Regions from separate parts of the Micromonospora sp. NPDC048909 genome, predicted to be linked through region 1. Evidence: riboswitches for the same ligand, from Rfam matches in the RefSeq annotation. Region 1 holds a riboswitch; each other region holds the start of a gene.
The links. A riboswitch is a leader RNA that binds a small molecule or an ion and turns the genes downstream of it on or off. The one in region 1 is predicted to bind cyclic di-AMP.
Positions count from the first base shown of each region.

Region 1 (7,522 bases):
GGAGAAGATCGCGGTGGCCGGAGCCGCCGCGCTCGTCGAGGGGACCGCGGCGGCGGTGCAGCGGCTGGCCGAGGCGCTGGCCGACGAGCCGGCGGACCGGGTGGTGCACCTGGCCCGGGGCCCGTGGTCGCTCGCCCTGGACGACTTCCTGACCACCCGGCTGATGGAGCTCGCGGTGCACTCCGACGACCTGGCGGTCAGCGTCGACGTACCCACCCCGCAGCTGCCCGCCGAGGTGATCGACCCGGTGCTGTCCCTGCTCGCCCGCCTCGCGGTGCGTCGACACGGCCAGCCGGCGGTGTTGCGGGCGCTGACCCGGGCCGAGCGGGCCCCCGCCCTGATCAACGCGTTCTGACCCGGGCCGAGGGGGCCTCCGCACTGATCAAGGCGCGCCGACCCGGCCGACGCACACGGGCCCCGACCGACGGTGGTCGGTCGGGGCCCGCGCGTCGGGTGGCTCGGGCGGTCAGCCGTCCTGACCGACCGGGGAGTTCGGCCGGTCCACGTCGACGAACTCGATGTCGTCCGCGGCGCGATCCTCGCGGCTGCCGGCGGCCCGGGCAGCGGTGCCGGCGGCCCAGCCGACGGCCGCGCCCACCAGCGCGGCGCCGATCAGCAGCGTCCAGGGCAGCGCCGGCCGACGGCCGGCGAGCGCGTCGAAGGCGAGGCTGGCCCGGTGGCGAGCCTCGTCGGCGGCGGAACCGACCAGGTCGCCGGCCTCGTCACCGAGGCGATGACCGCCGCGGCGGGCGGACCGGGCGGTGTCCCGGACGCTGTCCCCCGCGGCGTTGACGGCAGAGACCAGCTGCTGCCACGCCTGGTCCGCGATCCGCTCGGGCTTGTTGCGGCGGTCCACCAGGTTGGTTCCGAACATCGTGATTACCTCCTCGGGTGCCGGAGTCGGCGGCCACTTCGGACTCCGGCGTCTGTCCAGCGCCTCACGGTTCGCCTACCCGCCAGTGCCCCGCCCGCCGGCGCCGCAAACCCGCCCCCTCGGGCGGTGGGTTCAGTGCAGCACGACCACGGCCGCGCCGCGGGCGAAGTCGTCGTCGTCATCGTCGTCGTCGTCTCCGCCGCCGAAGCCGCAGGCCAGGGCGAGGGCGAGCAGGGCGGCGACGCCGGCCAGCCCGGCCAGTCTCTTGATCATCGATCGTCCTCTCCGTCACGGTGCACTCCCGGCCGATGCTAGGCAGCGCCGGCAACCGCGCGGACCGCCCGCGCGCGGCCCCGGCGTGCCGGGGGCGGGGGTGGGCGCGCCGGATCCGCGCCGTTCCGGCCGTGGTGGCGGGCACCGGTTACTCTGGTCCGGCGACGCGCCGGTTTGGCGATTCGCTGAACGAACAGACGAAGAGAAAAGTCCGGACAAGGGTGACGAAGTGTGCCCTGATCCGCGAATTGCTCATCCTGAGGGGTGGCGACCGAGGGCGTCGGCGGAATACTCTCGGTCGCGGCCCGCGTACTGATGAGACGCCCGGGGGACGGGCGGGTGGAGGTGCTCGCGTGAGCCTGTCGATTGTGAAGTCGGTTCTGTCCGGTGGTGTCGTGGAGATCGCCCCGCGCGGCGAGATCGACGTCGACACGGCGTACGAGGTGCGCGAGGCGATCGCCGAGGTGCTCGCCAAGGGGCGCCCGGCCCGGATCGAGCTCAACATGCGGCTCGTCACCTTCATCGACTCCGTCGGCATCAGCGCGATGGTCGCCGGCTTCCAGACCGCCGAGGTGAGTGGGGTCAAGCTGGTGGTCACCGAGCCGAGCCGGTTCGTGCACCGGCAGCTCTGGGTGACCGGCCTGCTCGGGCTCTTCGGCGCGCCCGAGCCCTACTACGCCGGCGCCGCCACCCCCGAGGTGCTTCCCGGCGCCTGAGCCGTCCGGGCGTTGCCAGCCCGCCCGGCGTACGCGACGATCGGGCGACCAACGGCGGCGGGGAGACGGTGTGCTCAGGCGAGACTCGTTCAGCTACACCGTCCAGGCGCGTTGCTCGCTCGCCGAGGCCACCGCGCTCCTGTCTGACCTGCGCCGGCAGGGCGAACTGCATCCGCTGATCATCGAGGTGCGGCAGCTCCCGCCTCGGCCCGGGGCGCGTGCCAGCTACGCGATCAGCGACCGGTTGGCCGCCGGTCCGCTCCGGTTCCGGACGACCTACCAGGCAGACCTGCTGGTCAGCACGGACGACGAGATCGTCATGGTGGCCCGGCAGTGGCCGGCCACCACGGTGCGCAACCACACCCGGCTCCGCGCCGAGCCCGGCGGGCTGGTCCGGATCGACGTCGAGATCACCCTCGCCGCGCCGGCGCCCCTGTTCCGGTACGCCTTCCGGCAGGCGCAGGCGGCGCACCTGGGCCTGGCCAGCCGGCTCGCCGCGGTGCTGGACGCGGCCCCGGGCGGCCCGAGCGCCACCGACTGACGGTCAGCGCGCCGGGCGTCCGGCCACCGCCGAAGGGCGGCGGCTCGCCACCGGCGCGGCCGCCCGGCGCGGCCGGCCCCACGGCTTGTAGGTGGAGAGCACGGTCGCGATGATCATCAAAGTGGTGGACACGGCGGGCGCGATCACCAGGTCGGCCCGGTCCCTCGACGGCAGCGTGGCGCCGAGTTCTCCGGCGGCGCGTAGGTTCGGCGTGAGCAGCAGCAGCACCAGCCCGACCATCACCGTCGTGATGAGCAGCTTGACCAGCACCCAGCGGTGCCGCAGCAGTCCCCACGGGGTGAGCAGCGCGCTGGCCACGCCCACCAGCCAGACCAGCACGCTGAGCGGGGCGAAAAGGGCGGTGCCGATCAGCGCGGCGACCGGGTAGACCACGGCCGGGTCGGCGCCCCGCTGCACGGAGATGCCGAGGGTGAGCAGGACCAGGTCGGTGCCGAGCCACCCGAGCGAGGTGACCAGGTGCAGCGTGAGCAGCGCCTTGCGGGTGCGGGGCGGTATCCGGGTCATGCCGCCGATGCTGCCCGCGCGGGCCCGCCGGTTCGTCCGGCGACCGACGACACCTCGGCTACGCCCGGCGACGTAGCGCTGCCGGTGGCGACGCCACGGCGTGCGTACGCCGGGCGGCCCGCGGTGCGGACCGCCCGGCGGGCCGGGTCAGTAGACCGACAGGTGCACGTGGTTGGTGTGGTCGCTGGACGGGTCTCCGCCCGCCCCGCTGTACGACTTCCAGCCGCTGCTGGGTAGCCAGATCTGCCGGTACCAGATCACGTAGAGCACGGCGAGCCGGTCGGAGTTGCGGATGAAGTACGCCGCCAGGTTGTTGCCGTAGGTCTTGTCCCCGCCGGTGGCGTCGCCGCCGAAGCCGCCCTTCTGCGCGGCGAAGTCGCAGGCTCGACCCTTTGGATGCTCGCCCGAGCCACCGTTGCGGTGGCAGGAGACGTACCGGGTGAAGCCGGCCGCCTTGGCCTGGTTGAGCGCGTGCAGCGTGCGTGGGGTGATGCAGCCGGTGGCCGGGGTCGGGTCGTTGACGCTGCACGACTCCGAGGGCCAGGAGCCGTCGGAGTTGCGCCGGGCCGGGGTGGCCGTCGCGGTGGAGGTGCCCCGGTTGGAGACGTCCGCGGCGCGGGTGGCGTTGTTGTTGGCGACCGTCAACGCCCGCTCGGCCTGCTCCTTCCGCTTGGCCATCACGGTGACCTGCTTGCGCTGCTCGCGGATCTCGCCGTCCAGCGCGGCCCGGGTCCGGTTCGCCTCGTCCCGGGTGGCCAGCAGCTCGCGCAGCACCCGGTCCTCGTTGGCGGCCACCGCGTCCAGGGCGGCGGCCCGGTCCATGAAGCCGTCCGGGGAGCCGCTGTTGAGCAGCGCCGACATCGCGCCGAGCCGGCCGGTGCGGTAGGCCACCCCGGCGATCTCGCCGACCTTGCCGCTGCGCACGTTCAGCTCGGCCTCGGTGGTCTTCAGCTCGGCGCCGAGCTGCTGTTGGCGCTTCACCGACCGGTCGAGTGCGCTCTTCGCGTCGAGGTAGCCCTTGCTAGCCGCCTCGAGCTGGGCCCGCAGCGCGGGGGTGCCGCCCTCCTCGTCCTGCCCGGGGGCCGCGGCGAGCTGCCCGGCCGGGGGAGCGGCGCCGGCGGCGGTGCCGGGGGCGATCGCGACGCCGAGGGCGAGCGTCGCGGCGATCAGGGCCGCCATTCGGGCGGCGCGTCGTCGTACGGGTGCCACTGGTGGCATGCACATGTCCTTCCGTCAGCCGCCGACCGGGTTAGCTGACGGGTTCGGGACGGAAGATCCCTACCGCTGACGCGGATGCACCCCACGAACGTGGTTCCCCGGCTCGCCGTGCGGCGATTAGGCGACGGTCACCGCCGGCGCCGATGGGCGCCGCCTGGCGGAGGCCGGGACCGAGCCTACCGGTGCCAGGGCGACCTCTGCAGCAGAAGTGACAGAGGGTGCTGCTGTGGTTACCGGAAAATCCGGCGTAAGCGGACGATAGCCACCCTGAATTAAGAGAGTCCTCATCACCACTCCACCGACCCGCAGGCCCCGGAGGTCGCTCCGGGCTCGATCTGCAACGTGGCGTGCTCGATGTGGAAGTCCTCGCTGAGCGCCGTCCGGGCGGCGGCGAGCACCGCGCCGACGTCGGCCCCGGGCGACATGGTGAGGTGCGCGGAGGCCACCTCCATGCCCGAGGTGAGCGTCCAGACGTGCAGGTCGTGGACGCCGGCCACGCCGGGCACCTCGGCCAACCGGTCGTGCACGGCGGTCACCTGCAGGTGCTCCGGGGCGGCCTGGACCAGGATGCGGACCGCGGCCCGCCCGAGCCGCCAGGTGCGGGGCAGGATGAACACGCCGATGGCCACCGCGACCAGCGGGTCGGCCCACCACCAGTCGGTCACCGCGATGAGCGCCGCCGCGCCGATCACGCCGAGCGAGCCGAGCAGGTCGCCGAGCACCTCGAGGTAGGCGCCCTGCAGGTTGATGCTCTCCCGGGCGGCCGAGCGCAGCAGCGCGAAGGCGCCCAGGTTGGCCAGCAGGCCCAGCGTGGCCACCACCAGCACCGGGCCGGCCAGCACCTCCGGCGGGTCGCCGAAGCGGCCGACCGCCTCGACCACCACGTAGACCGCGACCCCGGAGAGCAGGACGGCGTTCGCCAGCGCGGCGAGCACCTCGAGCCGGTAGAGGCCGAAGGTGCGTTGCGGATCCTGGTTGGCGTGTCGGCTGGCGGTGATCGCGGCGAGCGCCATGCCGATGCCGAGCACGTCGGTGAACATGTGCCCGGCGTCGGAGAGCAGGGCCAGCGAGCCGGTGCGGAACGCGGCCACGGCCTCGACCACCATCAGGCCGCTCAGCAGGGCGAAGGCCGCCCAGAGCCGGCCACGGTGATGCTGCGCGGCGTTCGCCACCGACCCGTGGTGGTCATGACCTGCGCCCACCAACTCACCCTCCGCCGACGGTCCGGACCGGTCAAATATATGCTCACATTGCTATGTGTGCAAGTAATCGACCGCGCTCAGTGGCGGCGGTGCCTCGCACGGTGTCAGCCGGTCGGGTCGATCGTGGTGAGCCGCTGGGTGGCCCGGGAGAGCGCCACGTAGAGCGTCCGGACGCCCGAGCCGGGGTCGGCCCGGATCTCGCTCGGCGCGACCAGCACCACCCCGTCGTACTCCATGCCCTTGGCCTCCAGGCTGGTCACCACCTGCAGCCGGGGAGCGTTCAGCGGGCCGAGCCAGCCGGCCACCTCGTCCCGACGCGGCACCGGCGTGATCACCCCGACCGTCCCCTCCACCTCGCCGAGCAGCGTGGTCACCGCCGCCATGGTGGCGGTCCGCACCTCGGTCGCGGGCACCACCAGCTCGACCGGGTCGACCCCGGTCGAGCGGACCGCGCTGGGCAACGTGAGGTCCGGGTAGAGCCGGCGGATCTCGGCCGCCGCCACCGCGAAGATCTCCGCCGAGTTGCGGTAGTTGGTGGTGAGGGTGAACTGCTGCCGGCGCCGCCGGCCCAGCGCGTGGTCGCGGGCCCGGGTCAGCTCCGCGGGGTCGCCGGTCCACGCCGTCTGCGCCGGATCGCCGACCACCGTCCAGGACGCCAACCGGCCCCGCCGGCCGATCATCCGCCACTGCATCGGCGAGACGTCCTGCGACTCGTCCACCACCACGTGCGCGTACTCCCGGTAGTCCTCCGGGCGCTGCCGGGCCGCCTCCCGGGCGGCCCGCTGCCGGTCGGCGAAGGTGCTCAGTTCCCGCACCCCGCCGGCGAGCTGGTACGGGTCACGCTTCGCCCGGGCGGGCCGCACCGGCTGGCCGAGCATCGAGTCCAGCTCGTCGAGGAGCGCGATGTCGGCGATCGTCAGCCCCTCGGCGTCCAGCGTCCGGTACGCCGCGTCCAGCAGCCGGATCTCGCCGCCGGCGAGGATGCCGCCGGCGTAGCGGCGCAGCCGCTCCGGGCGGGCCAGCCAGCCCAGCACGTGCCGTGGGTGCAGCCGTGGCCACCAGGCCTTCAGGAACTCCCGGAACTCCGGCCGCTCGGCGATCTCGTCCTCGAAGGCGCGCTGCTCCGGCAGCCGGCCGATGCCCAGCCGGCGGGCCTGCGCCCAGAGCGCGGAGAAGACGCCGTCGAAGCCGGCCCGGCGCACCTCGTTGCGGCGCGCCCCCCGGTGCAGCGCGCGCTCCCGGATCCCGTCCAGCTCCCGGCGGTCCAGCCGGAGCAGCGTGCCCCGGTAGAGCAGGCGCAGCTCGGTGGGGCCGTCTGGCACGGCGTCGCGCACCGCCCGCTCCAGCACCCGGCGCATCCGCAGCGAGCCCTTCACCGAAGCCACCTCGGGCGGGTCGGTGCGGGTGGCGGTCATCCCCGGGAAGAGCGTGCCGAGCGAGTGCAGGGTGGCGGTGTCCTCGCCGAGCGAGGGCAGCACCGAGGCGATGTACTCGACGAAGACCGAGGACGGGCCGACCACCAGGATGCCGCCGCCGGCGTACCGGCTGCGGTCCGAGTAGAGCAGGTACGCCGCCCGGTGCAGGGCGACCGCCGTCTTGCCGGTGCCGGGGCCGCCCGAGACGATCGTCACGCCCGACCCGGGGGAGCGGATGGCCTCGTCCTGCTCCCGTTGGATGGTGGCCACGATGTCCCGCATGCCCCGCCCGGTGGCCCGGGAGAGCGTGGCGAGCAGCGCACCGTCGCCGACCACCGCCATGTCCGGCGGGGCGGCGGCGGGGTCGAGCAGGTCGTCCTCGATCCGGGTGACCCGCTCCCCGCTGGACTGGATCGTCCGGCGGCGCACCACGCCGAGCGGCTGGGCCGGGGTGGCCTGGTAGAACGCCGCGGCGGCCGGAGCCCGCCAGTCGACCACCAGGCTGACCGCGTGCTCGTCCCGGATGCCGAGCCGGCCGACGTGCAGCACCTGTTGGTCGCGCAGGTCGAGCCGGCCGAAGACCAGCCCCTCGTGCTCGGCGTCCAGGGCGTGCCGGCGTCGCGCCGCGTGGAAGACCATGGCGTCCCGCTCGACCAGCGCGCCGAAGTTGCCGACCCGGGCCAGTCGGTAGCCGTCCCGCTCGGCGTGGACCGCCGCCCGCCGCAGCTCGGCGAGTCGGGCGTACACCCGGTCGAGAT
Region 1 covers NZ_JBEZFU010000002.1:186,380-193,901, forward strand. Annotated here, with positions in the region: gene AB0C04_RS07065 (maleylpyruvate isomerase N-terminal domain-containing protein) at 1-355, shown strand, start outside; gene AB0C04_RS07070 (hypothetical protein) at 467-874, opposite strand; gene AB0C04_RS07075 (hypothetical protein) at 1,007-1,147, opposite strand; gene AB0C04_RS07080 (STAS domain-containing protein) at 1,501-1,863, shown strand; gene AB0C04_RS07085 (SRPBCC family protein) at 1,934-2,404, shown strand; gene AB0C04_RS07090 (hypothetical protein) at 2,408-2,929, opposite strand; gene AB0C04_RS07095 (hypothetical protein) at 3,077-4,147, opposite strand; cyclic di-AMP (ydaO/yuaA leader) riboswitch at 4,152-4,281, opposite strand; gene AB0C04_RS07100 (cation diffusion facilitator family transporter) at 4,435-5,349, opposite strand; gene AB0C04_RS07105 (AAA family ATPase) at 5,454-7,522, opposite strand, start outside.

Region 2 (7,522 bases), on a different contig from region 1:
CCTGCCAGCAGGTCGGCGACCCGTACGTCTGGGGTGCCACCGGGCCGAACTCGTTCGACTGCTCCGGCCTGACCCAGTACGCCTACAAGGCCGCCGGGATCAGCCTGACCCACTTCACCGGCGCACAGTGGAACGAGGGCAAGGCCATCCCGCGCTCCGAGGCGCGCCCCGGTGACCTGGTCTTCTTCTTCAGCGACCTGCATCATGTCGGCCTCTATCTCGGCAACGACAAGATGGTGCACGCGCCACGGGCCGGTAAACCGGTCCAGGTGGCGAGCATCAACAACATGCCGGTCGCCGGGTTCCGCAGACCCAGCTGATCCATCCGTGCCACGACGAGGGCCCCCGGTCGAATCGACCGGGGGCCCTCGCGTACGTGCCGACGGCTAGCGGGGCGCGCCCAGCGGTGACGGGAGCAGCAGCACGTCGTCCAGGTTGACGTACATGATCCGGTGGCCGAACTGGATCTGCGCGTACCGCAGGTCACCGCGGATGACGGTCCAGTCGCCGGGCGACGACCCGTCGAAGGTGACCGCCCGGTAGTACTCGCTCGGCACGATCCCGCCGAGGGCGTACCGCTGCCCGGCGGCGAAGGTGTACTGCAACGGCGAGATCGTCTGGTAGGGCACCCCGGCCGGATAGGCCGCCTGCTCCGGGTAGGCCCGCCCGTAGACCGGCACGGTCGCCTTCCCCGGCCGCGGAGTCACCACGAAGCCGGTCGCCCACTTCGCGGTCCGCACCGCGGCGGGGTTGTGGAACCACGCCTTCTGGCCGAGGTACCAGATCGCCGTCCAGTCGCCGCGCACCTCGGCCACCGCGTACGTCTGCCCCGCCGAGGCGCGGGCACCGTGGTCCGAGATGTACATGGTGTCCGGTGTGCCGTCTGGCCGCTCGGCGAGGTCGTTGACGAGCGGCGCGTCGTGGCTGGGCGCGCTGTGCAGGATCACCGCGGACGAGCCGCGCAGCGGGCAGGGCTCGGCCGGCGGCGGCGGGGTCGGCACGCCGGGCGGCTGCTGGTTGCAGCCGATGAAGGCCGGCCGGTTGGTGGTGACGTCCGGGTCGATGGTGACCAGGCCGGTCCAGGCCGTGCCGGTGGTCCGGAACGGCGCCCTGAGCAGGTCGAAGTAGTGCGACCAGTCCCAGTAGGGGCCCGGGTCCCAGTGCATTCCGGCGACGGTGGACGCCACCGTGCCGGGAACGTTGTCGTGCCCGATGATGTGCTGCCGGTCCAGCGGGATGTTGAATCGCAGCGCCAGGTGCCGCACGAGCTTGGCCGAGGCCCGGTACATCGCCTCGGTGTACCAGGTGCCGTGCCCGGCGAAGCCCTCGTGCTCGATGCCGATGGACTTGGCGTTGACGTACCAGTTGCCGGCCTGCCAGCCGACGTCCTTGGCCTTGATGTGCTGGGCGACGTGGCCGTCCACCGAGCGCAGCGTGTAGTGCCAGCCCAGGTAGTCCGCCTGCTGCACCAACCCGACGCTGGGGCCGTAGTAGCCCTCGGTGTCGTGGATGACGATGTACTCCAGCTTCTGCTGCGCCGGACGGTTGCCCAGGTCGTGGTTGCCGTAGTCGCCGGCGCCCGGGCCGTACTTCTCGTAAGGCGCCGGGATCCACTCGCAGCCGAGGCCGACCGGGCACTCCAGCCCGTCCGGCCGCTCCGCCCGACGTAGCCCGAGCTGGTGCAGCCCGGACTGGTCGGGGCTGACCGCCCGGGCGGCGAGGGTGACCTGGTGGCCGTCGTCGGTGCGGCGGCTCGCACCGGAGCGGAGCTGGTCGTACACCTCGTCGGCGAAGGCCGCGGCGGTCTCCTCGGTGTCGGCGCCCGAGTAGCGGGCGACCGCGCCGTACCACGCGGCCGGGTCGGTCCTCGCGCCGAGCGGGCCGCCGAGCTCCCGCTGGTACGCGGCGAGCAGCGCGGCGCCGCCGCGGATGTTGGTGGCCGGATCGGAGCGGAGCGCGTCCACCGTCGCGCCGGTGAGCGTGGCGGCGGCCTGCATGGTCTGCACCGCGGCGGCGAGCGGGGCGTTCCTGCTCGCGGCGGCGCCGGCCGGCGCGGTGACGGTGAACGGTCGGGACTCGTCACCGCGCGGGTCCTCGTGCGCGTCGACGTGGAAGCCGGCGGGCTGCGACGTGACGTGGGCGACGTCGGTCAGGTGCAGCGGCCCGAACCCGCCGCTGGTGCTCGGCGTGCCGGCGTGGGTGTCCCAGCGGGACTCCAGGTACGAGACGCCGAGCAGGACGTTCTCCGGTACGCCGTACTCCGCCGCCGCGGCGGCGTACTGCTGCTGGCGGTCGTCGGGCGGCGCGGCGGTGGCCGGGCCGCCGCCGAGTGGCACGGCTGCCGCGGCCGTGACCACGGCGGCGGTGAGCAGGGCGCGCCTGCTCCTCGACAGGGTTGAACGGTGCATCGAACCCCCCAGGTCGGACGGGTAGGGATGGGGTCACCTTGGCCCTGGCGCGACCACTGCGTCAATACCTTTCCATCTATCAACATTCACGGAAGGAAATCTTCATGACGGACCGAGGGTGCGCCACCGCGACTCGGGTACGGAGTGTCACGGCCCCATGGGTTGCGGATCGATAACGACCATCTCTACTCTGGTCATTCGTCGGCCCGCCAACAGTTCCGTCCAGCCGGGGCGGTAACGGTCCGACACCGCCGAGTCGCTCGCGAGCGAGCCGGGGACCCAGGTTTCCGGGGTGAATCCGCAGTCACTGCGGTAGGGCGCCTACCTTCCCGCCCGAACCCGTCAGCTAACCCGGTAGGCGGTCAGGAAGAAGGAGTCCGGAGCCCGGTGGCCCACCAAGCCCCGCGGCCTCCGTCCGAGTGGCCGGCGACAGCCGGCCCGGTGACGGTTGCGCCGCGCCCACGCTGGTCCCGCTTCACCCTCATGCTCGCCGCACTGCTCGGCGTCGCCGTCGTCCTGACCGGTGGCGCCAAGGCGGCCCACGCCGACCCGTCGGTCGCCGAAATCGAGCGCCAGATCGACGAGGACTGGAACAAGCTCGAACCCATCATCGAGCGGCACAACGCCACCCGGCAGGACCTCGCCGCCAAGCGCAAGCAGGCCGACGCGCTGGGTGCCCGGATCAAGCCGCTGCAACTCCAGGTCGACCAGGCCATGGACAAGGTCAGCGCGCTCGCGGTACGCGCGTACAAGGGCGAGAACGTCCTCACCATCAACGCCGTGCTCGGCAGCCAGAGCCCGAGCGAGGTGGTCGGCCAGCTCGAGCTGCTCGACCGGTTCGCCCACAACCAGCAGCAGGACGTGCAGCAGGTGGCCAACCTGCGCGACCAGCTGGCCCGGCAGAAGGCGCCGCTCGACGAGATGGTCGCCCAGCTCACTCGGACCGAGGCCCAGCTCGCGGCCAAGAAGAAGCAGATCAACGCCGAGATCGACCGGCTGCAGAAGCTCCGGATCAAGGTGTACGGCAACGGCGGCGGCGGTTCGCTGCGGCCCGCCCCCTGCCCGGCAACCTATCCGGGTGGAGCCGCCGGCACCGCGGTCAAGTTCGCCTGCGCCCAGATCGGCAAGCCCTACGTGTGGGGCGCCGAGGGCCCGAACTCGTACGACTGCTCGGGCCTGATGCTCGCCGCCTGGGCGAAGGCCGGGGTCTCGCTGCCGCACAACGCGGCCCAGCAGAGCCGGGTGACCAAGAACGTCAGCCGGGCCGAACTGCGCCCCGGTGACCTGGTCTTCTACTACAGCGACATCCACCACGTCGGCATGTACGTCGGCGGTGGTTGGGTGGTGCACGCCTCGCAGGCCGGCGTACCGGTCAAGATGAAGAAGGTCGACGACGGCCCGATCCACAGCTACGGCCGACCCGGCTGATCCGCGTACTGATGAAAGGGCCCGCTCCGATGCCGGAGCGGGCCCTTCGTCGTGCCGGGATCAGCGGGTCGGCCAGGCGCGCCAGTTCTGCCAGGAGCGGCTCGGGGTCGGGCCCCGCTGGCCCTGGTAGCGCGAGCCGTAGACGGCCGAGCCGTACGGATGCTCGGCCGGCGAGGAGAGCCGGAAGATGCAGAGCTGCCCGATCTTCATGCCCGGCCAGAGGGTGATCGGCAGGTTCGCCACGTTGGACAGCTCCAGCGTCACGTGGCCGGAGAAGCCCGGGTCGATGAAGCCGGCGGTGGAGTGGGTCAGCAGGCCCAGCCGGCCGAGGCTCGACTTGCCCTCCAGCCGGCCGGCGAGCTGCTCGCCGAGCGAGATCACCTCAAGGGTCGAGGCGAGCACGAACTCCCCCGGGTGCAGCACGAACGGCTCCCCGTCGGGCACCTCGACCACCGAGGTCAGGTCGTCCTGCTGCATCGCCGGATCGATGTGGGTGTAGAGGTGGTTGTTGAAGACCCGGAAGAGCCGGTCGAGGCGTACGTCGATGCTCGACGGTTGCACCAGGGTGGGCTCGAACGGCTCCAACCCGAGCGTGCCGGCCTTGATCTCGGTGACCAGGTCGCGGTCGGAGAGCAGCATCGGACCACCATAGCGAGGCCCGCCAGGACGGCCGGATCCGGTGCCGGTGACCAGCGCGTCGCGGTCGCTCCTCGTACATTTGTTCGATAGAATGTCGGCATGGCTTCCTGGTCCGAATTCGCCGCTGACGAGCCCCGCCTCGCCAACGGGATCCGCGTTCTCCTGCAGCAGTACGGTCCGGGCTTCGGCTACCTGGCCACGGTCCGCGCCGACGGCGGGCCCCGGGTGCACCCGGTGTCGCCGGTGATCACCGACGAGGGGCTCTTCTGCTTCGTCATCGACTCGCCCAAACGGCGCGACCTGGAGCGCGACGGGCGCTACGCGCTGCACTCGTTCCCGCCGGAGGAGAGCGACGACGAGGCCTACGTCGCGGGCCACGCCCGGCCGGTCACCGATCAGGCCCGGGTGGCCCGGCTGGCCGCGAGTGCCGGGGCGGCGCCGCAGGTCGACTGGCGGCTCTTCGAGTTCACCGTCGACGTGGCGATGCTGGCCCGGCGTGACTCGGGCAGCGCCGGCGGGCCCGCCGAGGGCTTCGGCCGCCCCGCCGTCCAGGTCTGGCTCGATCCGCACGCGGCCGACCGGCCGGCCGCGCCGACACCGGTGCTGGCCGGCGCCGCCCGATGCGACGCCCACCGCTCGGCCGCCTGAGCACATCCCGGGGAGGAAGAAGCCGGTGCCGGCCCCGTCGCGACGGGGCCGGCACCGGTGGTACGCGGAGAGGCTACGCGGCGCGGTAGGCGTTCCACGCGGTCAGCATCCGGCTCGCCTGCCCGGCGGTGAACTGGTACATGCACGAGTCGTAGGTGTAGTCCATGAAGTTGGTGATCGGGTCCAGGCCGGTCGCGGTGCAGGTGTCCCGCCCGGTCGGGCACTGGTAGGCCGGCGAGGCCTCGGCCGGGGTGTCGCTGACGCTGTCGCCCTGGCCGCCGCAGCCACCTTGGAAGGTGTGGTAAAGGTTCAGCCAGTGGCCGACCTCGTGGGTGCCGGTGTCGCCCTGGTTGTAGTTGGTGGAGGTGCCGCCGGGCAGCGACTCGCCGAGCACCACCACGCCGTCCGTGCTGCTCAGCTTCCGCTGCGGGAAGGTCGCCCAACCCAGCAGGTCGTCGCTCAGCTCGCCCAGGTAGACGTTGAGGGTGTTCTTGCCGCCTTCGCGCAGCGCGGTCTTCATCTGCCGCTCGGCCGACGAGCCGTACACGATCGGGTACCAGGCCGGGTTGGTCACCCGGTTGATCTTCGTCAGCTGGAAGCCGAAGGCGGTCGCCGCGCCACCGGTGCCGCCGGCGTAGGCCTGGTTCAGCACGCTGATCTGCGAGTTGATCATCGAGTCCGGGATGTTGCCGCCGGCGCGGGTGCTGTCCCGCTGGATCACGTGCACGACGACGGGAATGGTGACGGCGGCCAGCGGGGCGGCGCCGGCTCGCGTGTTGCTGCGCTCCCGCAGCGCGGCGGCCAGGTCGGCCTCCCGCTCCCGGGCCTGCTTGACGGTCAGCTCGTTGGGTTCGTGCTTGGCCGCGCTGCCCGCCTTGACGCGGGCGTCCGAGTGGACGTCGGCCGGCTCCGCGCAGGTCTCGGCAGGGGCGGCGGCGAAGGCCGAAGCGGCCGGAACGACGCCCACCGCGGCGGTGCTGAGCAGCAGCGCGAGGGTCGTCGACGCGACGCCGGCGGCACGCCGGGTCAGCAGGTTGGGACGGAGTCCCATGGGCCCACCTCTTTCTGTCGGCGCGGCAGGGGGTGTGTCACGCCGTGGCTGAAACGTGTGGCCGACGTTACAACCGATCGACAGATTTGAGAACGGCTATGCCTTGTCGCGGGGAAACTTTTCCCTGCCCAACGCGCGCCGGTGACCGGCCCGGCCGGCAACCGACCCGCCTCCGCCGCCCGCCTCGCCGAACGGGCGTCCGGCGCGCCTCGCGCCGAGGGGTACCTGGGTGCACGGGGCTGGTGACTCAGGTACAGTGGTCCCGCTTGCGGGTGTAGTTCAATGGCAGAACATCAGCTTCCCAAGCTGACAGTGCGGGTTCGATTCCCGTCACCCGCTCCACGCGAAAGGCCCTGGTCAGGACGCGAGTCCCGGCCGGGGCCTTCGACGTTCTCGAGCCGCGAGCAGCGGCCGGGTCATCCACGGGCCACCAGGCACGCTTCCTACCTGTCGTCCTGCCCTGGGCCTTCGGCCTGTCCGAGGTGTCAGCCCCGCCTTCTCGCTGCTCTAGATTGTCTTCTATGCGTGACCGATCCTGGGAGCTGACTCACCGTGACCGTGAGATTCGGTTGGACGCACTGCATGCCCTCTTGACTGGGGCAGAGAGAGGGGACGCGGCTGCGAAGCAGGTCCTCAAGGAGATCGTGACCGGGTACCGGAACTTCGACCCCGAGATCTACTCCCGCGCGTTGAATCTCCTTGTGCTGTTCGGTGACGAGTCGCTGGCCGATGCGCTCCTTGCTGCGCTTGCCGACGAGGAGTACGGATGCCAGGCGTGGGCGGCGACCGGCTGCGGGATCCTGCGCCTTCAGGCGGCCGCCCCGGTGTTGATCGACCTACTTCGCCACCCGGATGCTTTCGCCCGCGAGAGCGCCTGCGAAGCCCTGGGAGAAATACGCGATCCCACTGCGGTCACGCCCCTCGCGCAGGTGCTCGATGACCCAGCTGAGCACGTCAGAGCCGCCGCCGCGTACGCCCTGGCTGACATCGGCGACGACGAGGCGATCGAGCAATTGTGGACTGCGCTGGAGTCGCCCCGCCGGCCCGTGCGTGCCGGCTACCTGTCGGCCGCACTGGCGCGCCCTGCCACCAAAACGCTCAACCGCCTGATCCAGGCGACCTCACACGACGATCCGGAAGTGCGCTTCTGGGCAGCACGAGCACTCGGCGCTACCGGCGACGATCGAGCCGAGGAACTGTTGACGCACCTTGCGGCCGAGGACCACGCCAGGGTGCGAACCGGCGCGCACGTCAGTACCGCCGCGAAGAAGGCGCTGAAGACGCTGCGGAACATCCGCGAACACCGGCGGAAAGCACGCGCCCGAGCGCCGCGCGGATGATCTCGGTT
Region 2 covers NZ_JBEZFU010000001.1:275,778-283,299, forward strand. Annotated here, with positions in the region: gene AB0C04_RS01345 (NlpC/P60 family protein) at 1-320, shown strand, start outside; gene AB0C04_RS01350 (N-acetylmuramoyl-L-alanine amidase) at 387-2,408, opposite strand; cyclic di-AMP (ydaO/yuaA leader) riboswitch at 2,648-2,783, shown strand; gene AB0C04_RS01355 (NlpC/P60 family protein) at 2,850-3,836, shown strand; gene dcd (dCTP deaminase) at 3,897-4,475, opposite strand; gene AB0C04_RS01365 (pyridoxamine 5'-phosphate oxidase family protein) at 4,575-5,123, shown strand; gene AB0C04_RS01370 (zinc metalloprotease) at 5,197-6,174, opposite strand; tRNA gene AB0C04_RS01375 (tRNA-Gly) at 6,443-6,516, shown strand; gene AB0C04_RS01380 (HEAT repeat domain-containing protein) at 6,819-7,514, shown strand.
Region 2: it holds a riboswitch for cyclic di-AMP, as region 1 does, so the genes downstream of both, AB0C04_RS01355 (NlpC/P60 family protein) here and AB0C04_RS07095 (hypothetical protein) in region 1, are expected to answer to the same signal.

Region 3 (7,522 bases), on a different contig from region 1:
TCGACGAGATCATCGTGCTGATGGCCACCGGGCACGTCCCCGACGCCCAGCAGATCGTCGACAAGGCCGGCTTCCGCAAGGTCACCAAGGTGATCGAGGGCGGCGACACCCGCAACGCCACCACCCGCATCGCGCTGGACGCGGTCGGCGAGGGCGACTGCAACATCCTCTTCCACGACGCGGTGCGGCCCCTGCTCAGCGGCCGGATCGTCCGTGAGTGCGTGAACGCGCTCTGGAGCTACTCCGCGGTCGACGTGGCCATCCCGTCGGCGGACACGATCATCCAGGTCGACGAGAACGAGTGCATCACCGACATCCCGGTGCGCTCCTCGCTGCGCCGCGGCCAGACCCCGCAGGCGTTCCGCTCCGGCACCATCCGGGAGGCCTACCGGCGCGCCGAGGGCGACCCGAACTTCGCCGCCACCGACGACTGCGGCGTGGTGCTTCGCTACCTGCCCGGCACGCCGATCAAGGTGATCGACGGCTCGGACGAGAACATCAAGGTCACCCACCCGGTCGACGTGCACCTCGCGGACAAGCTCTTCCAGCTCGCCGCCGCGCAGGCCCCCCGGGTCACCGACCACCGCAGCTACACCGAGGAGTTGACCGGCCGGACGATCGTGATCTTCGGTGGCAGCTACGGCATCGGCCACGACCTGGCCGAGCTGGCCCGCCGCTACGGCGCGCAGGTCTTCCCGTTCAGCCGCTCCAGCACCGGCACCCACGTGGAGCGCACCGAGGACGTCGAGGCGGCGCTGAAGAGCGCCTTCGAGGCGACCGGCCGGATCGACCACGTGGTGGTCACCGCCGGCATCCTGGAGAAGGGCGCCCTGACCGAGATGGACGAGGAGACCATGGACCGGGTGCTCCAGGTCAACTTCGTCGGGCCGGTCATCGCCGCCCGCCAGTCGCTGCCCTACCTGCAGCAGACCAAGGGCCAGCTGCTGCTCTACACCTCCAGCTCCTACACCCGGGGCCGGGCCCAGTACGCCCTCTACTCCTCCACCAAGGCGGCGCTGGTCAACCTCACCCAGGCGCTCTCCGACGAGTGGGCGGAGTTCGGCGTACGGGTCAACTGCATCAACCCCGAGCGGACCGCGACCCCGATGCGCACCAAGGCGTTCGGCGAGGAGCCGGAGCACACCCTGCTCGCCGCCGAGACCGTCGCCCAGGCCTCGCTCGACGTGCTGATCTCGGAGCTCACGGGGCAGGTCATCGACGTACGCCGGGCGCCGGGTGAGGCGCCGGCGGTGCCGGCCCAGCCGACGCCGGCCGAGGCGGACGCCGCCACGGCGAGCGTCGGCTGACGGCCGACGACTGCTGACCGGGACGGCGGTGAACGGAGCGACATGCGTGGTGACCTGGTCCGGAAGCTGATCGCACGGTGCCTGAGCATCGGGCTGGCCGTGCTGGCCTTCCTGGTCGTGGCCCTGACCGGGGCGACCGGCTGGGGGCTGGCGCTGGCGGTGGCCGCCCTCGGCGCGGCCGCCGTGGAACGGCGGATCCGCCCGAGCGCGGACACCGCCGCCGAGACGACGCTGATCGCCGCCGCCGTCCTGGTCGGGTACGCCCGTCGGCTGGACGCCGGTTTCGACCCCGCGCTGGCCGCCACGGCCCTGGTGCTGCTGGGGCTGGTGCTGCTGGTCGGGCCGCTGCGGCAGGCCGGCAACCTGGAGATCCGGGCGGCGAACCTGCCGGTGCGGTCCTGGGCTCCGCTGGTCGCCACGCACCTCGGCGGCGCGCTGCTCGGGCTGCTCGCCGTGCTCGCGCTGAGCGCCGCGGCGACCCTGCCGGCCCTGGTCGCCCTCGCGGTGACCCTGCTGGTCGGCGCGGGCGCCGGGGCGGTCGCGCTGGACCTGGCCCGGCGGCGGTTCCGTCCGCCGGCCGGCGGCGGGGCGGTGGGCCGGGCGCTGCGCCGGCACCAGCCGGAGTTCGTGCTGCACTTCTCCGCCCCGCCCGGTTCGGAGTACCAGGTCACCATGTGGCTGCCGTACCTGCAGCGGATCGGCCGGCCGTTCCTGGTGCTGGTGCGCGAGCCGGAGTTCCTGGCCCCGGTCGCCGCGGCCACCACCGCCCCGGTCGTCTACTGCCCCACCCTGCGGGCTATGGACGAGGTGCTGGTGCCGAGCCTGAAGGTGGCCTTCTACGTCAACCACGGCGCGAAGAACGCCCACCTCATCCGGTTCACCCAGCTGACCCACGTGCAGCTGCACCACGGCGACAGCGACAAGGCGCCGAGCGCCAACCCGGTCTCCGCGATCTTCGACCGGATCTTCGTGGCCGGGCCGGCGGCGATCGACCGGTACGCCCGGGCCGGGGTGGACATCCCGGCGGAGAAGTTCGTGGTGGTGGGCCGCCCGCAGGTCGAGTCGATCGAGGTACGCCCGGAGCCGTTGCCCGCCGAGGCGCCCCGGACGGTGCTCTACACCCCGACCTGGACCGGGCACCACGCGGACGCGGACTACTGCTCGCTGCCGGTGGCCGAGGCGCTGCTGCGGCGGCTGCTCGACCGGGGCGCGACGGTCATCCTGCGCGCCCACCCGTACACCGCGCAGAACCCGGCCTCGGCCCGGCAGCTGGGCCGGCTGACCGAGCTGCTGTCGGCGGATCGGGCGCGGACCGGGCGGCCGCACATCTGGGGCGCCGCCGCGAGCCGAGAGCTGAGCCTGGTGCAGTGCGTGAACCGCTCCGACGCGTTGATCTCCGACGTCTCCGGGGTGATCTCGGACTACCTCTACTCGGGCAAGCCGTTCGCGGTGACCGACATGGGCGGCGAGGGCGACCGGTTCACCGAGCGGTTCCCGCTGGCCGGCGCGGGCTACGTGCTGCGCCGGGACATGGCCAACCTGGACGACATGCTGGACCGGCTGCTCGGCGCCGACCCGATGGCGCCGGAGCGCTGGGTGACCCGGCGGCGCTACCTCGGTGACTTCCCCGCCGAGTCGTACGCAGACGCGTTCCTGGACGCCGCCCGGCGGGAGCTGGAGCCGGGCTGGAGCCCGCCGTCCCCGCGCGCCGGGCTGCCGGTCGAGCCGGAGGCGCTGCCGCTGTCCCCCACCGCCTGAGCCGCCGGCACACGCCCGTCGGGCGGCTCAGCGGTACGGGTCGGCCAACGCCAGCACCGCGGCCGGATCCTCGACGTGGGCGTTGTGGCCGAGCCCGGGCAGCGTGGCGACCGGCACCCCCAGCTCCTTGAGCTGCGCGTCGGTGACCATCGGGTCGTTTTCACCCCGGGCGAGCAGCACCGGCACGTCGGTCCCGGCCAGCAGGGCGGGCAGGTCCGGCCTGCCCACCGCGAAGGCCCCCGGGTCCATGGCCAGCCGCCAGCGACCGTCGACCTGGCGCAGCCCGGCCTCGGTCACTGGGTGGTCCGGCGGCAGCAGCCCGGCCAGCCCGGAGACCCGCAGGTAGCGGCGGGCCGCCTCGTCCCGGCTGGCGAACCAGGTGACCGGTCGGGTCGCCAGCTCGCCGGCCTTGTCCAGCTCGGCCTCGGACCAGACGGCCTTGATGCCGAGCCCGATCACCGCGTCCACGGGCAGCCCGGTGGCCCGGGCGGCCAGCGCCAGCCCGACCACGCCGCCCAACGAGTGCCCCAGCACGACCAACCGGTCGCCCGGCGCCAGCGCGGCGGCGACCCGCTCGGCCAGCGCGCCGAAGGAGTACGCCGGCAGCGGCGGTGACCAGCCGTGCCCAGCGAGGTCCGGTGCGAGCCACCGTCCCGCCCACCGGCTCTCCAGCAGCGGCGCCCAGGGCAGCCACACCTCGCCGGTGGCGCCCAGCCCGTGCAGCAGCAGCAGGACGGGCTGGCGGTCGGCGCGGGTACCGGTGTCATCGACCATGGTCCGCAGTGTGCCACCGGCCCGGCTGCCGGGCGAGTGTCCGGTCGGCGGACGACAGCCGGAGGTAGCGGATCCGACAGGATTCCGCCCACCAACGCAGCGGGCGCCGGCTCCCTGAGGGAGCCGACGCCCGACGTCCTGCTGTCTGCTCAGGCGGAGTAGCCGCGGGTGGCCATCCAGTTCGCCAGGTCGATGGTCGTGATCCAGTACGACGGCACCGCCGGGTTCGCCGAGTCGGCGATCTTCACGGTCCGGCCGTTGTCCCGGTAGCCGACCACGGCGATGTAGTGCCCGCCGGAGAAGGAGTGCCACCCACCGTCGACGTCGGTGGCGTCGCCGACGATGTTCGCGACCACGCCGCGCCCGTCACTGACCGCGGCCACCACGTCGGCCTGGAGCCGGTCCATCTGGGCGGGGCTGGGCGCGCCCGGGAACATCCGGGTCCGGTACGGGTCGCCCTTGACCACCGCGTTCAGCACCCGGGTGGTGTCCTCGGCGGAGTTGGTGCCCATCTCGGTGGTGCCGAGCTGCGTGGCCAGGGCGTCCTGGCTGCGCTCGATCCCGGCGGCGCTGAGCGCGTTGCGGGTGGCGGCCGGGCCGCAGTAGAAGTACGTGGTCTGGGCCTGGTAGTCGTAGTCCAGGATCTTGCTCGCCGGCGGCTTCGGCGGCTCCGGCTTGCGGGTCAGGTCGGGGTCGACGGCCTTCTTGACCGCAGGCGCCGGGCTGGCCGCCGACGGCGCGGCGGTCGACGGCGAGCTGCTGGTCGAGGGGTTGGTCCGGGCCTCGCCCCGGGAGGCGACGCTGTCGCTGCGCAGTTCGGCCACCGAGGCCGAGGCGTGCTGGGTGACGGGCTTGTCGTCGCCGTTGTGGAGCAGCGCGCCGGTGCCGGACGCGAGCACCAGCGCCGCGGCGGACGCGGCGGCGACCTGCACCGGACGCTGGGTGGCGAGACGACGGAGCTGGCGCTTGAGGGTGTGCTTCACGGGATCCTCCACGGACTGAGGGGAAGAGCGACGCACCGCGCCGGCGTCCGAGGACAGGCAGGCGTGACCGCGCGGATCTCGTCCGCGGGTGGTGGACCGCTCAGGGGAACGCCCGGTGGCCGGGCGGAAGACGCGGGTGCCGGGGTCAGCTCGCCGCTACGGGGCGGGCGAGCGCGGGCACCGCGGTGCCGTGGAGAGGTGGGGACGACCAAGGGGTGGGAGCGGATGACACGAGGATTGAACTCCTTCCGACACCGCCGACCGGGTTAGCTGACGGATTCGGGCGGGAAGATCGCCCTACCGCGGGCCGTGGCTCGCGGATTCACCCCGGAAATGCTTGTGGGTCCCCGGCTCGTGGAACTCGATTAGGCGGGTCGGCGCGGCGTCGCCTCTTGCGATCGGTTACCGCACCGGACGCGCCGACACTACTGGTAGGTATGGACCCTGCCAACCCTTACCCACCTGCGTAAACGTCGATCATGATAATTTTTTTTGCGCGTACGGACACTGGCGTGACTCAATGGGACGAGCAGTTCTGCCGGCACCGGAGGGCGACAATCGGACAGGTCGGCGACAACAGCCCCGGAACCCCTGCGAGATTGGTGCCCACTGTTCCGGCTGACCGTTTCCGGCGCTCTGTGACCGGGGTCACGGAACAATCGTCGGATCAGCCCACCCGGGCCGGCCGCCAACGCCCGACGGTGGCCCGTGCGGCGCTGATGCCCTCGGCCCGGCGGGGCGCCGGCACCCGGGCCGGCCGGAGCCGCGCCGCCGCCGCGTACGCCTCGGCGGCGAGGGTCCGGGCCGACTCGGCGGCCAACTCGGCGTCCCGCCACGCCGACCGCTCCCGCTGCACCGCGGCCCGGTGCTCGGCCAGCTTGCCGTCCCGGATCACCCGGGCCAGCAGGACCTCCTGCTCGACCGGGTGCCGCCGGGGATCCCAGCCGTTGCGGTGGGCCAGCACGTCGCCGAGCTGCCGCAGGGTCAGCTCGCCGCGCCAGTGCGCCGCCGTGGCGGCCCGGTGCAGGTGCCGCTCCCGGGCCGCGTACTCGGCGGGGGTGTGCGGTGTCCTGGGCGGGCCGAACGCGCCCGCGCCGGCGAACCGCCGGGCAACGGCCTCCGCCTCGTCGTACGCCGTCCAGGCCCGCTCGGCCTCGGCCTGAGTGGCCAGCCAGTCCGCGCGCCGTCGGCGGGCGGTCTGCGCGGCCCCGGCGGCCGCGACGGCCACCTCGTCGGCGTACCGGCGCAGGTCGGCGGCGTCGGCCGCGGCGAGCTCCCGCTCGGTCGGGGCGGCAGGCGGGGTGTCGTCCGGTCGGTCGCGCTCGGGGCGGGCGACCAGCACGGTGAGCACGGTCAGGGCCAGCACCAGCAGGGCCGACCAGATGGCGGCGGCCTGCGGCACCTCGATCAGGAACTGGTAGAGGACGGTCTTCTCCATTGACGGCACCTAACGGGCAGCGGAGGCGGGTGCGGGACGGCCGGGGCTTCCGGCGTGATCGCGGGCCACTGTCGGGCTGCCCGGAGCTGGGGCAGTGGAACAGCCCGGATCGGGTCGTCGGGCGGGCGCGGCGGGGAGGTTCGACAGGCGCGGCGGCGGGCGGCTTGCGCGGGGTGCGATCAGGCGGCCGGTGGGGCCCGGGGCGCCCGGGCGGCCGGCGTGGCCGAGAGCGGCGGCCGGACGTCCGCGGCGACCACCACGGTCGACGCGCCAGCCGGCGCCGGTGCGGCCGGACCGGCCACCACGGAGGGAAGAACGCCGGTGGGAACCCGCTGCTCGGCGGCCAGCGTGTCGTCGGCGCCGGCGTGGTGCCCCGCGACCGAGCCGGCCACCGGCGCCACCGCCGGCGCCGGCGCGTCCGTGGCCGACGCTCCCAGGCTCAGGGCACCGAGGACAGCGAGGCTGGTCAGCAGCCGGGCCGCCCATCGCGCGACCCACCACAGGGGACAGGTGAGCGCGACGGAAGGCACGGCACCACGCTACCGTCGGCGCCGCCGGGTCGCATCGCGTGACGGGCGTGTCGCCGACGCCGCGCCGAGGGCACTGACCAGGGTGGACAGCCTCAGCGCGACTCGACGTACGCCGGCTGGTCGGCGGGGGTCGCGGTGCCCGCGCGCGGCGCCGGAACGGTGACCGTGGCGGGCGGCGCGGTGGGGGGCGCGGCCGGCGGCGCGGTGTCGGCCGGGCGGGCCCGCCGGCGTGGCGCGAGCCGACGCATCATCGGCATCTCGACGTAGCGGTGCAGCAGCCCGGCGAGCACCAGGTTCAGCAGCAGGAAGCCGAGCACCACCGCCGGCCCGCGCCAGCCGGGCAGCCCGACGCCCCAGTCGCCGGTCAGCCGCAGCACGGTCATCATCACGAAGACGTGCACCAGGTAGAAGGCGAACGACACCTCGCCGAGCCAGATCATCGGGCGGGACCGCCACGGTGAGCGCCGGCCGCGCACGTCGGCGTCGGCCGCTGCCGTGATGACCAGGATGTACGCCACCGACAGCAGCGCGGCCCAGAGTTCGGCGCGGACCCACGCGGCGGCGACCGCCCAGGTGGCGACGAAGAGGACGCTGGCCGACGTGAGCCGGGGGCCCCGCCACCGGCCGCGGCGCATCAGCTCGGCGGCGGCCACGCCCATCCAGAACTCCAGCGACCGCACCGGCGGGAAGATCTGCGTGAACCACCAGCGGTCGGCCTCCGGCACCAGCGCC
Region 3 covers NZ_JBEZFU010000009.1:180,334-187,855, forward strand. Annotated here, with positions in the region: gene AB0C04_RS23700 (bifunctional cytidylyltransferase/SDR family oxidoreductase) at 1-1,307, shown strand, start outside; gene AB0C04_RS23705 (CDP-glycerol glycerophosphotransferase family protein) at 1,350-3,065, shown strand; gene AB0C04_RS23710 (alpha/beta fold hydrolase) at 3,093-3,839, opposite strand; gene AB0C04_RS23715 (C39 family peptidase) at 3,989-4,834, opposite strand; cyclic di-AMP (ydaO/yuaA leader) riboswitch at 5,063-5,204, opposite strand; gene AB0C04_RS23720 (hypothetical protein) at 5,490-6,260, opposite strand; gene AB0C04_RS23725 (hypothetical protein) at 6,440-6,790, opposite strand; gene AB0C04_RS23730 (acyltransferase) at 6,883-7,522, opposite strand, start outside.
Region 3: it holds a riboswitch for cyclic di-AMP, as region 1 does, so the genes downstream of both, AB0C04_RS23715 (C39 family peptidase) here and AB0C04_RS07095 (hypothetical protein) in region 1, are expected to answer to the same signal.

Region 4 (7,522 bases), on a different contig from region 1:
AGGTAGAGCCGGTAGGCGCCGGCCGACGGCACCTCGGCGAGGAACGTCACCGCGGGGCCCGGACTCGTCCGCCCGTCGCCGGGTGCGCCGTCCGGGTGCACGTGCAGGTACGCCAGGTCGCCCTGGCGCAGCGCCACCAGGTGCCCGTACGCACCGAGGTAGGGCTCCAGGTCGGTGACCGGCGCGCCGTCGCGGCTGACGGTCAGGGTCAGCTCGGCGGTAAGGCCGGGCTGCGGATTGCCGGCCAGCGTGACGGTGTAGCCGTCGACGGTGGTGCTGGTCGCCGGCGCCGGCAACGGCCGGTCGGTCAGCGTGCCGGGCACGCTCACGTCGACGCCGAGCGTCAGCGGCTGACCTCCGGTGGGGGTGAAGTCGGCGAACGCCCGCCAGACGCCCGGCCCGCCGAGCGGAGAGGCGACCCGCCAGGTGCCGTCCGACCCCAGTTCGGGATGCACGTGCCGGAACCCGGAGAGGTCGCGGCGCGCGACGATCAGGTGCATCCGCTTGTCGTGCGCCACGTCGTACCCGGTGACCGGCCGGCCGTCCGGACCGGTGATCCGGAAGGCGAACTCGCCGGCCGAGGTGGCGACCGGCACGAGGGTGTAGCCGCGGTCGGAGACGAGCAGGCCGCCGGGGAGGTGGGCGTCCGTGCCCTCCTCGCCGCCGTGTCCGGCGTCGCCGGTGGTGTCGTGCCCGGCGCCGGTGGTGCTCTGGTGGCGGGATTCGGCGGCGGGGGCGACGGGGCCGACCACCTGACCGACCCCGTACGCCGCGCCGAACACCGCGACGAGCCCGAGGGCGAAGCCGCCCAGCTTCATTCCGGTGTTCATCGTGATACCTCGATCTTCGTCCGACGCCGTCAGGCGTCGACGAGCTCGTAGCCGGCCTCGTCGACCGCGGCGCGCACCGACGCGGCGTCCAGCGGGCTCTCGCTGGTGACGGCGACCCGGCCGGTGGCCAGGTCGACCTGGACGTCGCTGACGCCCGGAATGGCGCCGACCTCGGCGCTGACCGAGCTGACGCAGTGCCCGCAGGTCATGCCCTGCACCTGGTACGTCGTGGTGATCATCGGAACTCTCCTTCCGCCGCCCAGCCGCACCCGCAGGGGGTGAGGCGGGGCGGACAGCCGCCCTGTCGATGTACCGGTACCCGGTGGGGGTATCGGCCACCACAGGACCGTACCATACCCCCCAGGGGTAGGCTATCCTTGTCGGCATGACCACTCCCACCCCGATCCGCGGGTACACCGCCAGCAAGGACCAACTGCTCAGCCGGCTGCGGCGCATCGAGGGGCAGGTCCGCGGCATCGAGAAGATGGTCGACGAGGACCGCTACTGCATCGACGTGCTGACCCAGATCTCCGCGATCCAGGCGGCGTTGGACAAGGTCGCGCTCGGCCTGCTCGACGGGCACGCCCGGCACTGCATGCACGAGGGGGCGGCCGAAGGCCGGGCCGACGAGATGGCCACCGAGATGATGGCCGCCGTCGGTCGCCTGATGAAGCGCGGCTGACCGTCAGTCGCCGGCCGGGCCGAGGCGCACCCGGCGCAGCAGTTGGGCGTTGAGCGCCACCACGATGGTGGAGGCGGACATCAGCACCGCGGCGAGCGCCGGGCTCAGCGCCACCCCGGCCGAGGCCAGCACCCCGGCGGCCAGCGGCAACGCGACCACGTTGTAGCCCGCCGCCCAGCCCAGGTTCTGCAGCATCTTCCGGTACGAGGCACGGGAGAGCCGGATCACCGCGGTGACGCCGCGCGGGTCCGAGGAGGCGAGCACCACGCCGGCCGATTCGATCGCCACGTCGGTGCCGGCGCCGATCGCGATGCCGACGTCGGCCCGGGCCAGTGCCGGGGCGTCGTTCACCCCGTCGCCGACCATCGCCACGGTCAACCCGCGCCGCTGCAGCTCGGTCACCTTGCCGTCCTTCTCCGCCGGCAGCACCTCGGCGAAGACCTCGTCGCCGGGGCGGAAACCGAGGTCGGCGGCGACCGCCTCGGCAACCGCCCGAGCGTCGCCGGTGATCATCGCGATGGTCCCGACGCCCTGGGCGCGCAGCTCGGCGACCGCCTTCCGCGCCTCGGGCCGCACCTCGTCGGTCAACGCGAACGCACCGAGCACCGTGTCCGGCAGCCGGACCAGGTGCAGCACCGCCGCGCCCCGGCCGGCCCACCGGTCGACCGCCGGACCAAGCTCGTCCGGCAGCCGCGCGCCCAGCTCCCGCAGCAGCGCCGGCCCGCCGACCGCGTACTCCGTACCGTCGACCGTGGCCTGCACGCCGCGGCCCGGCAGGGACCGGAAGCCGGTCGCCCGCGCCGCCCCGCCGCGCTGGTCCGCCGCCGCCACGATGGCCCGGGCCAGCGGGTGCTCGCTGTCCGACTCCACCCCGGCGGCGAGCCGCACCAGCTCGTCCCGGTCGGTGCCGGGCGCCGCCGCCAGGTCGGTGACCGCGTGTTCACCCCGGGTCAGCGTCCCGGTCTTGTCGAAGAGCACCGCGTCGACGGTCCGCATCCGCTCCAGCGCCAGCCGGTCCTTCACCAGGATCCCGGACCCTGCGGCCAGCGCGGTGGATAGCGCGATCACCAGCGGGATCGCCAGGCCGAGCGCGTGCGGGCAGGCGATCACCAGGACCGTGACGGCCCGGACCACCGCCTCGTCCACCTGGCCGAGCAGCGTCCAGACCAGCACGGTGACCACGGCGGTGGCGGTGGCCAGGTAGAAGAGCGCGGCGGCGAACCGGTCGGCCAGCACCTGCGCCCGCCCGCTGGACTGCTGGGCCTCGGCGACCATCCGCTGGATGCCGGCGAGCGTGGTCTGCTCGCCGACCGCCTCGACCCGGACCCGAAGCGCCGAGTCGGTGGCCACCGTGCCGGCCACCACCCGGTCCCCGACCGATCGGAGCACCGGCCGGGACTCCCCGGTGACCATCGACTCGTCCAGCTCCGCACCGCCGTCCACCACCCGGCCGTCCGCCGGCACCCGGCCGCCCGGCCGGACCAGCACCACGTCGCCGACCCGTAGCCCGACGACCGGGACCGACTCCACCCCGCCGTCCGGTGTCACCCGGTCGGCCTGGTCGGGGAGCAGCGCGGCGAGCGCGGCCAGCGCTCCCCGCGCCTGCCCGATGGCCCGCATCTCCTGCCAGTGACCGAGCAGCATGATGGTGACCAGCGCGGCCAGCTCCCACCAGAAGTCGAGGTCGAAGGCGCCGAGGCTGGTGGCGAGCGAGGCGACGTAGGCGACGCTGATCGCCATGGCGATCAGCAGCATCATGCCCGGCGCCCGGTCCCGGACCTCGCGTACGGCGCCGACCAGGAACGGCCAGCCGCCCCACCAGAACACCACCGAGCCGAGCACCGGCCCCACCCAGGAGCGGCCCGGGAACTCCAGACGGTAGCCGAACCACTCCATCACCATGTGGCTGGTGACCACGACCGGCACGGTGAGCAGCAGACAGAGCCAGAACCGCCGCCGGAACATCTCCGGGTCGTGCCCGGCGTGCTTGTCGTGCCCGCCGTGCTTGTCGTGCCCGCCGTGGCCCGCGTGCTCGCCGCGCCCGGCCCGCCCGGCGTGGCTGTCGTCGCCGGCCCCGTTGTCGTGCCCGGCCGGGCTGTCCTGCCCGGCCGGTCCGGCGTCGCTGTCGTGGCTGTCGCGCCCGGCGGGCCCGACGGGCCCGGCCTGGTTCTCGCGGCCGGCCGGAGCGGCGTGGTCGTCGTGACCCGCCGGCCCGGCAGGGCTGTCGTGAGCTGGCCGGCCACCGGGTCCGCCCCGCCCCGGATGACCGCGCCGCGGCGGGGCGGGCGCGGAGGTGCCGTGATCCGGCTCCGGCGATCGCGGGTGCACGGGCATGCCTCCACCATGCCCGCCCGGCCGGCCCGGCGGGCACCTTCCCCGGCATGCGGTGCCCCGACACCGCCCCACGCGAGCGGCGGCGTCGGCCACACCTGGTTAGCATTCCGACAATGGCTCTCCGGATCCCGCACCGTCCGGCCCGACCGCACCGTCGGGCACCGTCCGCCGCCCGCGGCCGGAACCGGTCGGGCGTCGCGCTCACGGTGGGTCACCGTCGCACCACCCTGGCGCCATCCGAGGCGCCTACCCCGGTGGTCGTCCGGCGGCGCTGAACCGTTCGCCCCGCCGGTACGTACCCCGCCTCGGATTCGTTGGGAGACTCGCATTGGGCGCCGACCACACCCGTCCCGCTCCGTCCACCCCGCCCCGGGTGCGACGGATCCTCGTCGCGACGGTGGTCCCCCTCGTCCTCGCCACCGTGGTCGCCGCTCTGGTGCTCTGGCCCTGGAACTCGCCCGAGCCGGAGGCCGGTGCCGACGTGCCGCGCTACCACGGCACGGTCACCCGGGTGGTGAGCGAGTCCTGCCCGCCCGCGCCGGAGGTCCCCGAGGGCGCGCCCGAGACCGGGTCGGAACCCTGCGGCACGGTCAGCGTACGGGTGGACACCGGCCCGGCCGCCGGACAGCAGGTGCAGACCCCGATTCCGGCCGGTCCGGGGGCGCCACGGGTCGAGGCCGGCGACGAGATCATCCTGGTCGAGCTGACCGATCCGGCCGATCCGACGGCGAGCAGCTGGAACATCGCGGAGCACCAGCGGGGCACGCCACTGATCTGGCTGGCTGTCGTCTTCGCCGCCGCCATCGTCGCGTTCGGCCGGTGGCGTGGGGTGGCCGCACTCGCCGGCCTGGCCGCCAGCTTCGCCATCCTGCTCGCCTTCGTCCTCCCCGGAATCAGCGCGGGCCGGTCGCCCCTGCTGGTCGCGGTGGTCGGCGCCGCGCTGATCATGTTCGTGGTGCTCTACCTGACGCACGGGATCACCGCGCAGACCTCGGTGGCCGTGCTCGGCACCCTGGGCAGCCTGGTGCTCACCGGGCTGCTCGGCACCCTGGCCACCGCCGCCACCCACCTCACCGGTTTCGGCAGCGAGGACGCCACCACGCTGTCGATGTTCCAGGCCGACGTGGACCTGCACGGCCTGCTGCTGGCCGGCATCATCATCGGCTCACTCGGCGTGCTCGACGACGTCACCGTCACTCAGGCGGCCACGGTCACCGAGTTGGCCCACGCGAACCCGGGCCTGTCCCGCCGGCAGCTCTACCGGGCCGCGACCCGGGTCGGCCGGGCGCACATCGCCTCGACGGTGAACACCATCGTGCTGGCGTACGCCGGCGCCTCGCTGCCGCTGCTGCTCCTGCTGACCGCCGACTCCCGCGGGGTGAGCCAGATCCTCACCAGCGAGTTCCTGGCCCAGGAGATCGTCCGCAGCGCGGTCGCCACGCTGGGCCTGATCGCCGCCGTACCGCTGACCACCGCGCTGGCCGCGCTGGTGACCACGGCCGGTCACGACGGAACGCCGGAGCGCGCCGGCGACGGCACTCCCACCACCCCCGCCGCCCGGCCGGCGCCGGACCGGGCCGAGGCGTTGGAGGCGCTCGGTGCGGGTCGGCCCGGTCCGGCCGGAGATCCGGAACCATCCCCCGCCACCCGGAAGTGGTGGCCCGACCCGGACAGGAGCACAGACAGCGCATGGTGACACTCCGCAGCGTGATCAGGCGGGTCCCACGACCTGACGACCACGTCACTGATCACCCAGCGCAATGGCGAAATGACGGTTTTAGTCGGCATCCGGACGTAGATCCACGGGTCGACTCTCAGGTAACCTCGCTGCCGGTTACCGACGAAGGCGCGCAGCGGCGCCTGCGGTACCACCGCCCAATCGCCAAGGGGCGAACCGGGAACCCAGGTACCCGGGGTGAATCCGCGCCAGCGGTAGGGGCCACTTCCGCCCCGAACCCGTCAGCTAACCCGGTCGGCGGTCGATGGAAGGGAACACTGTGACGGCACCCCTACGCCGCTGGTTGACACCTGTGGTGGCCGTGTTCGCCGCGTTGGCCGTGCTCGCCGGGCCCCTCCCGGCGTCCGCCGCGCCCACCCCGAGCACCCCCTCCGGGCATGAGGAGGACGGCGAGCCCAAGCTGCTCAACGACGTGATCGAGGCGACCAACCGCAGCTACTCCTCGGCCAAGATCAAGCTGGAGAAGTCGAAGAAGCGCCAGCTGGAACTCGCCCTCGAGGTGAAGCGGGCGCAGGACGAGCTGGACGCGCTGGCCCCGCAGGTCGGGCAGATCGCCGCTCAGTCCTACCGCACCGGGCGGATCGGCGCGATGGCCGTGCTGCTGGAGAGCAAGGCCCCGGACTCGTTCGTCCAGCGCGCCGCCGGCCTCGACGAGCTCAACCTGGTCAACGGGCAGAAGCTTGCCAAGGTCAACGCCATCAAGAGCCGGGCCGAACTGGCCAAGCTCGCGATCGACGCCGAGGTACGCGAGCAGCAGAAGCAGACCGCGGTGATGGCCAAGCAGAAGCGCGAAGCGGACAAGGCGCTGGCGCTGGTCGGCGGGAAGGGCTTCACCGGCGGCCTGGTCTCGGCCACCTCGCCGGTCGCCCGGATCGGCCCGGGCCGGACCGCCGACGGGGACTGGAAGCCGCAGTCGTGCTCCGAGAACGACCCCACCACCTCCGGCTGCGTCACCCCGCGCACGTTGCACGCGTACAAGGAGGTCAAGCGGGCCGGCTTCAACCGGTTCGTCGGCTGCTACCGCTCCGGCGGCCCGTGGGAGCACCCGAAGGGCCGCGCCTGTGACTGGTCACTGCAGAAGAGCGGCTTCGCGCCGTGGCACAACAACGACACCCGGATGTACGGCAACAACGTGGCCGCGTTCCTGATCCGTAACGCCGACCGGCTCGGCATCTACTACGTGATCTGGAACAGGCAGATCTGGTTCCCGGCGACCGGTTGGAAGTCCTACAGCGGGCCCTCCAACCACACCGACCACGTGCACATGTCGCTGCTCTAGCGACATCCGCACGACAGGGCCGCTCCGCGCTCGTGGGGCGGCCCTTCGCGTACCCGGGCGAGCTGACCGCCCACGACCGGCGGGCCGGGGTCGACCCTGCTAGGCGCCCGCCGGCGCGTCGAGGCCCACCGGGGCGATGGATCCCCCCGCCGGCACCTCGGCGACCTGGAGCACCTCACCCGCGGCGAGCCGGTACGACATGCCGACCACCGCGCACCGCCCACCGGCCACCTCGGCGGCCAGCACCGTGGAGTTGCCGAGAAGGGCCTCGACGGTCTGGGCGATGTGGATGTCCACGATCCCGTTGATGTCGTCCACACCCTCGGCGGCGGCCCGGCGGAGGCTGGGCACCACGGCGTCCACCACCGCACCGAGGTGTCCCGGCGGCGGGGTGCCGGTGGCGACCGCATCCCGGGCCGCCTGCACCGCGCCGCAGGAGTCGTGCCCGAGCACCACCACCAGCGGGACGCCCAGCACGCTGACCGCGTACTCGACGCTGCCCAGCACCTCCGGACCGGCGGTGTGCCCGGCGGTGCGGACCACGAAGAGATCACCCAGGCCGCGATCGAAGATGATCTCGGCGGCGAGTCGTGAGTCGGCGCAGCCGACGATCACCGCGAACGGGTGTTGCTCGGCGGCCACCTCGGCCCGCCGCTCGA
Region 4 covers NZ_JBEZFU010000001.1:754,382-761,903, reverse strand. Annotated here, with positions in the region: gene AB0C04_RS03655 (hypothetical protein) at 1-830, opposite strand, end outside; gene AB0C04_RS03650 (cation transporter) at 860-1,069, opposite strand; gene AB0C04_RS03645 (metal-sensitive transcriptional regulator) at 1,216-1,512, shown strand; gene AB0C04_RS03640 (heavy metal translocating P-type ATPase) at 1,516-3,477, opposite strand; gene AB0C04_RS03635 (YibE/F family protein) at 4,175-5,542, shown strand; cyclic di-AMP (ydaO/yuaA leader) riboswitch at 5,709-5,840, shown strand; gene AB0C04_RS03630 (hypothetical protein) at 5,844-6,863, shown strand; gene AB0C04_RS03625 (carbonic anhydrase) at 6,963-7,522, opposite strand, start outside.
Region 4: it holds a riboswitch for cyclic di-AMP, as region 1 does, so the genes downstream of both, AB0C04_RS03630 (hypothetical protein) here and AB0C04_RS07095 (hypothetical protein) in region 1, are expected to answer to the same signal.